DNA from 3 places in the Metabacillus dongyingensis genome. Region 2 is predicted to be linked to each of the others. Evidence: a T-box and tRNA genes for the amino acid it is inferred to sense, from the RefSeq annotation. Region 2 holds a T-box; the other regions hold tRNA genes.
The links. A T-box is a leader RNA that pairs with one kind of tRNA and senses whether it is charged. The one in region 2 lies ahead of metG (methionine--tRNA ligase), so its partner is inferred to be a tRNA-Met.
Positions count from the first base shown of each region.

Region 1 (3,570 bases), on a different replicon from region 2:
AGTGAATCATTTTTTATATGACCTGTCCTGAAGGTTTGATGAGCAGAATTTTTATACGAGTTTTCAGAATGATATTGAGTTGTTTTTAATAAGTGGAATTAGTCTGGCGAACTAGAACACTACTTTTGATAGTTGGAAGGGCAATCTGCGAGCAGGAAAATCATTTCGGTTAGCAGGTACGACGGATACAGCTTGAATCATAACCAGCGAAGACTATTACTTAAAAAATCTATAGTAGACTTGACCGATTTACAATCTTACAATCTAAGTTTCAGCAATAAAAATCAACAAAAAAGCGCTGCACTATGTGCAGCACTCTTTTAAGTATGACCCGTACGGGATTCGAACCCGTGTTACCGCCGTGAAAGGGCGGTGTCTTAACCGCTTGACCAACGGGCCAAAAACAGGCTTTCTGGCGGAGAAGGAGGGATTTGAACCCTCGCGCCGCTTACGCGACCTACACCCTTAGCAGGGGCGCCTCTTCAGCCACTTGAGTACTTCCCCAGATATGGCTCCGCAGGTAGGACTCGAACCTACGACCGATCGGTTAACAGCCGATAGCTCTACCACTGAGCTACTGCGGAATAATATTGAAACCTTATTTTACCAAAACATAAATGGTGGGCCTAAATGGACTCGAACCATCGACCTCACGCTTATCAGGCGTGCGCTCTAACCAGCTGAGCTATAGGCCCATTATGGAGCGGGTGATGGGAATCGAACCCACGACATTAGCTTGGAAGGCTAGAGTTTTACCATTAAACTACACCCGCAATATGAATATAAAAATGGGGCGACTGATGGGAATCGAACCCACGAATGCCAGAGCCACAATCTGGTGCGTTAACCACTTCGCCACAACCGCCACAATTATATTTTTTTAACATTTACATCATTAAGGTAAATGGTGGCTTGGGACGGAATCGAACCGCCGACACAAGGATTTTCAGTCCTTTGCTCTACCGACTGAGCTACCAAGCCATTTGTATTAATTAAATCTTCACCGCATTTTACTAATACTGCGTAAATCTAGTAAAAATGGCGGTCCCGACCGGGATCGAACCGGCGATCTCCTGCGTGACAGGCAGGCATGTTAACCGCTACACCACGGGACCATTTGGTTGCGGGGACAGGATTTGAACCTGCGACCTTCGGGTTATGAGCCCGACGAGCTACCAGACTGCTCCACCCCGCGATAATAATAATCAAGTTCTTTCTCATCCGATTATGCTGTATATTAACCGGTTTGCTGAAGTAAGATATTTCACTGTTTAAAATAATAATGGAGGAGGTAGAGGGATTCGAACCCCCGCGGGATTTGACTCCCCTGTCGGTTTTCAAGACCGATCCCTTCAGCCGGACTTGGGTATACCTCCGAAAGACTAAATAGAATGGTGGACCTTGTAGGACTCGAACCTACGACCGGACGGTTATGAGCCGTCTGCTCTAACCAACTGAGCTAAAGGTCCTTTTTTTTGGTAGCGGCGGAGGGAGTCGAACCCACGACCTCACGGGTATGAACCGTACGCTCTAGCCAGCTGAGCTACACCGCCCCAGGAACAAAGTCAATTAATTCTATATAATTGGTGGAGCCTAGCGGGATCGAACCGCTGACCTCCTGCGTGCAAGGCAGGCGCTCTCCCAGCTGAGCTAAGGCCCCTAATTAAAAGTTGAAAATGGTCGGGAAGACAGGATTCGAACCTGCGACCCCTTGGTCCCAAACCAAGTGCTCTACCAAGCTGAGCTACTTCCCGTTATATGGCGCGCCCGATAGGAGTCGAACCCATAACCTTTTGATCCGTAGTCAAACGCTCTATCCAATTGAGCTACGGGCGCATTTATGAAACAAGTGGTGCCGAGGACCGGAATCGAACCGGTACGGTAGTCACCTACCGCAGGATTTTAAGTCCTGTGCGTCTGCCAGTTCCGCCACCCCGGCGCAAGTAAGAGCGGAAGACGGGATTCGAACCCGCGACCCCCACCTTGGCAAGGTGGTGTTCTACCACTGAACTACTTCCGCAAAATATGATGCGGGTGAAGGGACTCGAACCCCCACGTCAATGACACTAGATCCTAAGTCTAGCGCGTCTGCCAATTCCGCCACACCCGCATATTAAGGAAAATGGTGTGCCATGAAGGACTCGAACCTTCGACCCTCTGATTAAAAGTCAGATGCTCTACCGACTGAGCTAATGGCACTTAGTTAAGAAAACACTCTTTAGTTTTGCAAGACACCCAAATCTCAGAAAGATTATTCAAGGAGTGGCTCGATTTGTGTGCTGAAGCGTAAGCTTCGAAGATTACTCGTTCGTGCTCTAGCGACTGAGCTAATGGCACGTATTAAATCATATCTTGATTCAGTTTAAGACCGAATGGTGCCGGCAAGAGGACTTGAACCCCCAACCTACTGATTACAAGTCAGTTGCTCTACCAATTGAGCTACACCGGCATTTAAAGTAAGGTAAGCAATACTTTTTTTGCTGATCTTTTGCAGCATGTTAACAACAAGAGTAAATGGTGGAGGATGACGGGCTCGAACCGCCGACCCTCTGCTTGTAAGGCAGATGCTCTCCCAGCTGAGCTAATCCTCCGCTTGAATACTTTTGTCATTAGCCTGGCAACGTCCTACTCTCACAGGGGGAAACCCCCAACTACCATCGGCGCTAAAGAGCTTAACTTCCGTGTTCGGCATGGGAACGGGTGTGACCTCTTTGCCATCATCACCAGACATAGTGACAAAAATTATTATACTATGAAATCCGAAGATTTCAAGCTTTTTTTTTCGAAAGAAGTTATTCTTTCAAAACTAAATAACGTATGATAACAAGTTTTCACTTAGATTTTACACTTTATTAGACTGTGGTTAAGTCCTCGAACGATTAGTATCTGTCAGCTCCACACGTCACCGCGCTTCCACCTCAGACCTATCAACCTGATCATCTTTCAGGGTTCTTACTCACTAATGTGATGGGAAATCTCATCTTGAGGGGGGCTTCATGCTTAGATGCTTTCAGCACTTATCCCTTCCGCACATAGCTACCCAGCGATGCCTTTGGCAAGACAACTGGTACACCAGCGGTGCGTCCATCCCGGTCCTCTCGTACTAAGGACAGCTCCTCTCAAATTTCCTGCGCCCACGACGGATAGGGACCGAACTGTCTCACGACGTTCTGAACCCAGCTCGCGTACCGCTTTAATGGGCGAACAGCCCAACCCTTGGGACCGACTACAGCCCCAGGATGCGATGAGCCGACATCGAGGTGCCAAACCTCCCCGTCGATGTGGACTCTTGGGGGAGATAAGCCTGTTATCCCCGGGGTAGCTTTTATCCGTTGAGCGATGGCCCTTCCATGCGGAACCACCGGATCACTAAGCCCGACTTTCGTCCCTGCTCGACTTGTAGGTCTCGCAGTCAAGCTCCCTTGTGCCTTTACACTCTGCGAATGATTTCCAACCATTCTGAGGGAACCTTTGGGCGCCTCCGTTACATTTTAGGAGGCGACCGCCCCAGTCAAACTGCCCACCTGACACTGTCTCCCAGCCCGATCAGGGCTGTGGGTTAGAATTTCA
Region 1 is NZ_CP082944.1:4,029,518-4,033,087, forward strand. It holds tRNA gene K8L98_RS20015 (tRNA-Glu) at 328-399, opposite strand; tRNA gene K8L98_RS20020 (tRNA-Ser) at 414-504, opposite strand; tRNA gene K8L98_RS20025 (tRNA-Asn) at 510-584, opposite strand; tRNA gene K8L98_RS20030 (tRNA-Ile) at 619-695, opposite strand; tRNA gene K8L98_RS20035 (tRNA-Gly) at 700-773, opposite strand; tRNA gene K8L98_RS20040 (tRNA-His) at 790-865, opposite strand; tRNA gene K8L98_RS20045 (tRNA-Phe) at 906-981, opposite strand; tRNA gene K8L98_RS20050 (tRNA-Asp) at 1,040-1,115, opposite strand; tRNA gene K8L98_RS20055 (tRNA-Met) at 1,119-1,195, opposite strand; tRNA gene K8L98_RS20060 (tRNA-Ser) at 1,284-1,376, opposite strand; tRNA gene K8L98_RS20065 (tRNA-Ile) at 1,393-1,469, opposite strand; tRNA gene K8L98_RS20070 (tRNA-Met) at 1,477-1,553, opposite strand; tRNA gene K8L98_RS20075 (tRNA-Ala) at 1,585-1,660, opposite strand; tRNA gene K8L98_RS20080 (tRNA-Pro) at 1,678-1,754, opposite strand; tRNA gene K8L98_RS20085 (tRNA-Arg) at 1,760-1,836, opposite strand; tRNA gene K8L98_RS20090 (tRNA-Leu) at 1,851-1,939, opposite strand; tRNA gene K8L98_RS20095 (tRNA-Gly) at 1,949-2,020, opposite strand; tRNA gene K8L98_RS20100 (tRNA-Leu) at 2,030-2,110, opposite strand; tRNA gene K8L98_RS20105 (tRNA-Lys) at 2,124-2,199, opposite strand; tRNA gene K8L98_RS20110 (tRNA-Thr) at 2,374-2,449, opposite strand; tRNA gene K8L98_RS20115 (tRNA-Val) at 2,516-2,591, opposite strand; rRNA gene rrf (5S ribosomal RNA) at 2,613-2,728, opposite strand; rRNA gene K8L98_RS20125 (23S ribosomal RNA) at 2,860-3,570, opposite strand, start outside.
Region 1: it encodes a tRNA-Met, which carries the amino acid that the T-box ahead of metG (methionine--tRNA ligase) is inferred to sense. The anticodon was not compared.

Region 2 (3,570 bases):
ATGGCTTGAAAAAGGAAGAAAAGGATTAAGAAGTTGTGCAAGATTTGAAATGATATAGATACAATTTGCCATCGTATTATCACATAAGGATTTTTCTTCTTTAATTTGAACCCATGGCTTCTGCTCATCAAAATATTTATTTGCATATCGCACAAATTCAAAGATTTTCTCTAAGGATTTTTTTAAATGACCATTTATAATTAGTGAGTCAACTTCTTCATAGAGTTGACCGATTTTAGCTTTAATTTTTAAATTCACCTTACCTTCTGGTGTTTTACCATCATAAGATTTTTCGATAAACTTTAGCGTGCGATTGACAAAATTACCATATGCACCAAGTAATTCGCTGTTATGACTATATACAAATTCACGCCATGAAAAATCAGTATCTCGATTTTCAGGTGCATTGATTGTTAAAAAATATCGAATTGAGTCAGCATCATATCTCTCTAAAATATATGGAACCCAGACTGCCCAATTTTGACTCGTCGATAGCTTACGCTTTTCTAGAGTTAAATACTCATTCGAAATTATATGTGCTGGTAAAGCAGGATTATTGATGCCCATTAGAATAGAAGGCCAAATGATCGTATGGAATGGAATATTATCCTTCCCATGAATATAATAAGAAATGGTGTCTTTATTCCACCAATCTTCTATGTTTTCGTTATTTTGCTCCGCCCATTCTATACTTGCAGTTAAATAGCCTGCCACGGCTTCGATCCATACATAAATTTTCTTACCTTCAAAACCTGATATAGGAACTTCAACACCGTTTGGCAAATCACGCGTAACAGCTCGGTCGAGTACACCCTCTTTTAAATATCTAGTTGTTAACGAAATCGCATTTTCACGCCATCTATTTTCCTGCTGTGCCTTCCCCACAAATGTTTCTAATTGTTTCTGGAAATGACTAAACGAGAAATAAAAATGCACCGTTTCTTTAATGGCAGGTTGGTTCCCACAAATCTTACAACGCTTATCGATTAAATCAAGTGGATCTAAAATGGCAGAACAATTATCACATTGGTCCCCCCTTGCTTTCGCGCCGCAATTCGGACAAATCCCTTCTACAAAACGATCTGGTAAAAATTGATGATCCGTTTCACAATAAGCCTGCTCAATCGTCTTTTTGTAAAGATAGCCATTTTCAAGCAATTTTAAAAATATGGTCTGTACTGACTTGTGATGATGTTCGGCATCTGTACGAGTGTACAAATCGTAGGAGAACCCAAGCTTTTGAAAACTCTCTACAAATTCTTCGTGATAACGGTTTGCAATTGCTTCAGTTGTCGTATTTTCTTGATTTGCTCGTATCGATATTGGTGTGCCATTACAGTCACTTCCTGAAACATAAAGCACTTTTTCTCCTTTCTGTCTGTAATACCTTGCTAAAATATCTCCTGGTAATAAGGCTGCTACATGCCCTAAATGCAGTGAACCATTAGCATATGGCCATGCTCCTCCAATAAAAATGGTCATATTTCTTCCTCCCCTAAATTAAAAAAACCTCGCCCATAGACAATTTGATTGCCTAAGGACGAGGTATATCTCGTGTTACCACCTTAATTCACTAATAATTCACATTATCAGCCTCAATAAGTACGGAGAGAATGAATCACTCTTATACTTTGACATTTATAACGAGTGCCAAATCTCGTCAAGGTCTAATTCATTAACTGAAAGTCGACTTTGCTACTCAAAGGCCATTTTCAATCAACTATTTTCTGCTTCTTTTCAGCTACCAAAGCTCTCTGTAAGAAAATGATGGTTGACTTACTTTCCTCATCATCGCGTTTAACAAATATATTTTCCTTATTATTACACAATAATTGGAAATTTAGAAGTGTTTTTAAAGGTAATTATTAAAAATGGTTCTTCAACTATATGGTCCTTATGTAGAATAACTTTAGAATCCGCTTACTCCGTTAAACTGCCTTTTAGCTGAATAAGAAGAGGCGACACTTTGTTAAGCAATCGCCCCCGATAGTTGAAGAAGAATAAACAGACAGATGCTCCTGACAATTGTTTTGGATGGATTTATTTAATCAAGTTCTTTGAATTTTTGCCCATTGCCTTCAAATAATGGCTCTGTTGTTTCAGCATCTAAAATAATAAATTTATGCATAAAAGTTGTTTCATTGTCAATTATCGAACAGTAAAAATATACTTGTCGATTTGGGCTGACATTATCATTGGTATTTATATAGATATTGTTTAGATTTAAGTAGTAATTATCATTAACTTTCGAGCGAATAAACTTCTTTAAGTCTTTATAAGCCAGTTTTTGTATTAGATTTATATCTGCACCTTTAAATTGACTGTACCCTCTTAAATTGCCCGTACGTAAAAATTCTGTTGCACTAATAAAGTTCTTTTCCTTGTTATCAGGGTAAAGATAAGTATTTTCAGCATTTATGTGGTTGTTGCTATAAAGACACACTAATGAAAAAAACAATCCAAGTAACAAGGTTAAATATAATCGTCGGTTCATTCGTCTCCACTCCTCCTTAAGAGTAATTTTTCCAGATGGAGCGAAAGTATTACCTTATTAAGCTAAACTGCCATTTACTTCAAAAAGAAGAGGCGACACTTTTTAAGCAATCGCCCCAATAAACAAATATATATTAAGGTAATTCATCCTGATTCTTTACAACAACTTCGTTAGGATCAATTTCCTTATGCTTTTTTTTATTTATAAACCTATGAAGCAAAAAATAAACAATGTACATCCCTACTAAAGTCAAGACAATAAACAATAAAAGCGGAGCTGATATTATATCCATTTATACCACACCATTCTTTAATTTGTAGAAATTATCATGTGTTATTTCATGATTTTCATACAAATTAAAGTTAAACTCTAGAATTCCTTTAGCTTAATAAGTTTATATAAAATCATCATTTAATAAACCGTAGTATTCGACATCCTCAAATTTTCCCCACTTTAAATCGTGTTTAGGAAAAGTCCCTTCGTGATTAAAGCCGTTCTTAGTCAAAACCTTACTTGAAGCAATGTTTTTCTTCATTACAGTTGCCCATATTCTGTTCAATCCAACATTTTCAAAACCAAATTCTAATACCTTGCCTATGGATTCTGTTGCATACCCCTTTCCCCAAAAAGGCACTCCAAACCAGTAAGCTAACTCAGCTCTTTTGTGATTATTTTCAATGCGTAAAGTTACTGTTCCTATAAGTTTACCATCGCTTTTTTCTTCTATTGCAAAAATATAGCTCTCTTTTTTCTCAGCACGTTCTTTGTGTTTTTCAATCCAGTTAACAGCACTTCCAGGTGGATAAGGGTGAGGAATAGTAATTGTAGTTGCTGCAACCCTTTTATCTCCTGCTAACTCCTCAACAAAAGGTGCATCTTCTGGCTCAAATGCCCTTAATAAAGTTTTTTCAGTTTCAAGTTTAGATAGCATATCTAAAACCTTACCGTTTCTTTTATAAATGAAGAGTTATTCCATTAAACATTCTCAAGTTTTAAATCTTTATCTTAGTAAGAATAATAGAATTATCTTTAGATACGACTTTTAACAATATTTCCAATTTTAAAGTTAAATTCAT
Region 2 is NZ_OK052578.1:271,014-274,583, reverse strand. It holds gene metG (methionine--tRNA ligase) at 1-1,482, opposite strand, end outside; T-box leader at 1,534-1,801, opposite strand; gene K8L98_RS26070 (hypothetical protein) at 2,045-2,494, opposite strand; gene K8L98_RS26065 (GNAT family N-acetyltransferase) at 2,889-3,425, opposite strand; gene K8L98_RS26970 (hypothetical protein) at 3,524-3,570, opposite strand, start outside.

Region 3 (3,570 bases), on a different replicon from region 2:
AATCACATTGTTTTTAATATGTTCTTCAGTTAGGTTAGATGGTTTCAATAAAGTAATATCAATACCCTGATCTTTAAGTTGATTTAAAAATGCTTGTATTCCATTCAAGTAATATTGAATTGTATGAGGTCTTAAATTTCGAAATTCGCAATCCTTAATGAACAATTGAATAGCATCTTTAAATGTCTCTACATAAGCTTTTACTTACTTTGAATAACAGCCAGTTCATCATCATTTAAAACATTCTTACGCCTTGTCATAATAATTCCTCCTTCAACGGTGCACACGATTAAGGAACACGATTTCATTTGAGGATGTCATGTAAAAAAAAGATAAAAAGACAACAAAAAAACGCCTCTACAATAACTGTAGAGACGTTTTTAAACGTTGATATTACTTAATTCACTTGTAATTGAAAGTAATAAAATTTCGATACCGGTGGCCGGGGTCGAACCGGCACTCCAGAGGAACACGATTTTGAGTCGTGCGCGTCTGCCAATTCCGCCACACCGGCAAATGAAATTGTGATGAAGATGGTGCCGAGGACCGGAATCGAACCGGTACGGTAGTCACCTACCGCAGGATTTTAAGTCCTGTGCGTCTGCCAGTTCCGCCACCCCGGCAAGGGTGATAAATAAAAATTGGAGGCGACACCCGGATTTGAACCGGGGATAAAGGTTTTGCAGACCTCTGCCTTACCACTTGGCTATGCCGCCTCAACTATTGGAGCGGAAGACGGGATTCGAACCCGCGACCCCCACCTTGGCAAGGTGGTGTTCTACCACTGAACTACTTCCGCAAATCGCATTGTAATGTATTTTATGCAGGAGCTGCACAAAGATGACTTTAGATTGAAAATGGCTGGGCTAGCTGGATTCGAACCAGCGCATGACGGAGTCAAAGTCCGTTGCCTTACCGCTTGGCTATAGCCCAAAACAGAAATAAAAACCCTATTAAGTAAAAAATGGGGCGACTGATGGGAATCGAACCCACGAATGCCAGAGCCACAATCTGGTGCGTTAACCACTTCGCCACAACCGCCATTATACTATATAAGATTAATTAAATTGGCAGGGGTAGTAGGACTCGAACCCACACCGGAGGTTTTGGAGACCTCTGTTCTACCTTTAAACTATACCCCTATATTCTTTTAATAAAATGGTGGAGGGGGACGGATTCGAACCGCCGAACCCGGAGGGAGCGGATTTACAGTCCGCCGCGTTTAGCCACTTCGCTACCCCTCCACACTGTAAGTGGTGCCGGCAAGAGGACTTGAACCCCCAACCTACTGATTACAAGTCAGTTGCTCTACCAATTGAGCTACACCGGCATTTAAGTGTAAATGGTGGCTTGGGACGGAATCGAACCGCCGACACAAGGATTTTCAGTCCTTTGCTCTACCGACTGAGCTACCAAGCCATTTTATTCTTTTTTAATTAAGAGAATGGCGGTCCCGACCGGGATCGAACCGGCGATCTCCTGCGTGACAGGCAGGCATGTTAACCGCTACACCACGGGACCATTTGGTTGCGGGGACAGGATTTGAACCTGCGACCTTCGGGTTATGAGCCCGACGAGCTACCAGACTGCTCCACCCCGCGACAATAATAAATGAAGTTTTTTTGCTGCTTTATTTCAGTAAAGATGGTGGAGGATGACGGGCTCGAACCGCCGACCCTCTGCTTGTAAGGCAGATGCTCTCCCAGCTGAGCTAATCCTCCGCAGTGAAAATGATATTGGTGACCCGTACGGGATTCGAACCCGTGTTACCGCCGTGAAAGGGCGGTGTCTTAACCGCTTGACCAACGGGCCATTTATATAAGTAGTGGCGGAGAGCAAGGGATTCGAACCCTTGAGACGGGTTACCGCCTACACGATTTCCAATCGTGCTCCTTCGGCCACTCGGACAGCTCTCCAAAATGGCTCCGCAGGTAGGACTCGAACCTACGACCGATCGGTTAACAGCCGATAGCTCTACCACTGAGCTACTGCGGAATAATATTTTCACTAGCCTGGCAACGTCCTACTCTCACAGGGGGAAACCCCCAACTACCATCGGCGCTAAAGAGCTTAACTTCCGTGTTCGGCATGGGAACGGGTGTGACCTCTTTGCCATCATCACCAGACATAGTGACAAAAATTATTATACTATGAAATCCGAAGATTTCAAGCTTTTTTTTTGAAAGAAGTTATTCTTTCAAAACTAAATAACGTTTGATAACAAGTTTCACTCAGGTTTTACACTTTATTAGACTGTGGTTAAGTCCTCGAACGATTAGTATCTGTCAGCTCCACACGTCACCGCGCTTCCACCTCAGACCTATCAACCTGATCATCTTTCAGGGTTCTTACTCACTAATGTGATGGGAAATCTCATCTTGAGGGGGGCTTCATGCTTAGATGCTTTCAGCACTTATCCCTTCCGCACATAGCTACCCAGCGATGCCTTTGGCAAGACAACTGGTACACCAGCGGTGCGTCCATCCCGGTCCTCTCGTACTAAGGACAGCTCCTCTCAAATTTCCTGCGCCCACGACGGATAGGGACCGAACTGTCTCACGACGTTCTGAACCCAGCTCGCGTACCGCTTTAATGGGCGAACAGCCCAACCCTTGGGACCGACTACAGCCCCAGGATGCGATGAGCCGACATCGAGGTGCCAAACCTCCCCGTCGATGTGGACTCTTGGGGGAGATAAGCCTGTTATCCCCGGGGTAGCTTTTATCCGTTGAGCGATGGCCCTTCCATGCGGAACCACCGGATCACTAAGCCCGACTTTCGTCCCTGCTCGACTTGTAGGTCTCGCAGTCAAGCTCCCTTGTGCCTTTACACTCTGCGAATGATTTCCAACCATTCTGAGGGAACCTTTGGGCGCCTCCGTTACATTTTAGGAGGCGACCGCCCCAGTCAAACTGCCCACCTGACACTGTCTCCCAGCCCGATCAGGGCTGTGGGTTAGAATTTCAATACAGCAAGGGTAGTATCCCACCAATGCCTCCACCGAAGCTGGCGCTCCGGCTTCCAAGGCTCCTACCTATCCTGTACAAGCTGTACCAAAATTCAATATCAGGCTACAGTAAAGCTCCACGGGGTCTTTCCGTCCTGTCGCGGGTAACCTGCATCTTCACAGGTACTATAATTTCACCGAGTCTCTCGTTGAGACAGTGCCCAGATCGTTACGCCTTTCGTGCGGGTCGGAACTTACCCGACAAGGAATTTCGCTACCTTAGGACCGTTATAGTTACGGCCGCCGTTTACTGGGGCTTCAATTCAAAGCTTCGCTTGCGCTAACCTCTCCTCTTAACCTTCCAGCACCGGGCAGGCGTCAGCCCCTATACTTCGCCTTGCGGCTTCGCAGAGACCTGTGTTTTTGCTAAACAGTCGCCTGGGCCTATTCACTGCGGCTTTTCAGGGCTATGAACCCTAAAAAGCACCCCTTCTCCCGAAGTTACGGGGTCATTTTGCCGAGTTCCTTAACGAGAGTTCTCTCGCTCACCTTAGGATTCTCTCCTCGCCTACCTGTGTCGGTTTGCGGTACGGGCACCTCTCACCTCGCTAGAGGCTTTTCTT
Region 3 is NZ_CP082944.1:694,201-697,770, reverse strand. It holds tRNA gene K8L98_RS03630 (tRNA-Leu) at 434-514, opposite strand; tRNA gene K8L98_RS03625 (tRNA-Leu) at 535-623, opposite strand; tRNA gene K8L98_RS03620 (tRNA-Cys) at 643-716, opposite strand; tRNA gene K8L98_RS03615 (tRNA-Gly) at 725-799, opposite strand; tRNA gene K8L98_RS03610 (tRNA-Gln) at 859-933, opposite strand; tRNA gene K8L98_RS03605 (tRNA-His) at 966-1,041, opposite strand; tRNA gene K8L98_RS03600 (tRNA-Trp) at 1,069-1,142, opposite strand; tRNA gene K8L98_RS03595 (tRNA-Tyr) at 1,160-1,244, opposite strand; tRNA gene K8L98_RS03590 (tRNA-Thr) at 1,255-1,330, opposite strand; tRNA gene K8L98_RS03585 (tRNA-Phe) at 1,344-1,419, opposite strand; tRNA gene K8L98_RS03580 (tRNA-Asp) at 1,446-1,521, opposite strand; tRNA gene K8L98_RS03575 (tRNA-Met) at 1,525-1,601, opposite strand; tRNA gene K8L98_RS03570 (tRNA-Val) at 1,646-1,721, opposite strand; tRNA gene K8L98_RS03565 (tRNA-Glu) at 1,738-1,812, opposite strand; tRNA gene K8L98_RS03560 (tRNA-Ser) at 1,827-1,916, opposite strand; tRNA gene K8L98_RS03555 (tRNA-Asn) at 1,921-1,995, opposite strand; rRNA gene rrf (5S ribosomal RNA) at 2,011-2,126, opposite strand; rRNA gene K8L98_RS03545 (23S ribosomal RNA) at 2,256-3,570, opposite strand, start outside.
Region 3: it encodes a tRNA-Met, which carries the amino acid that the T-box ahead of metG (methionine--tRNA ligase) is inferred to sense. The anticodon was not compared.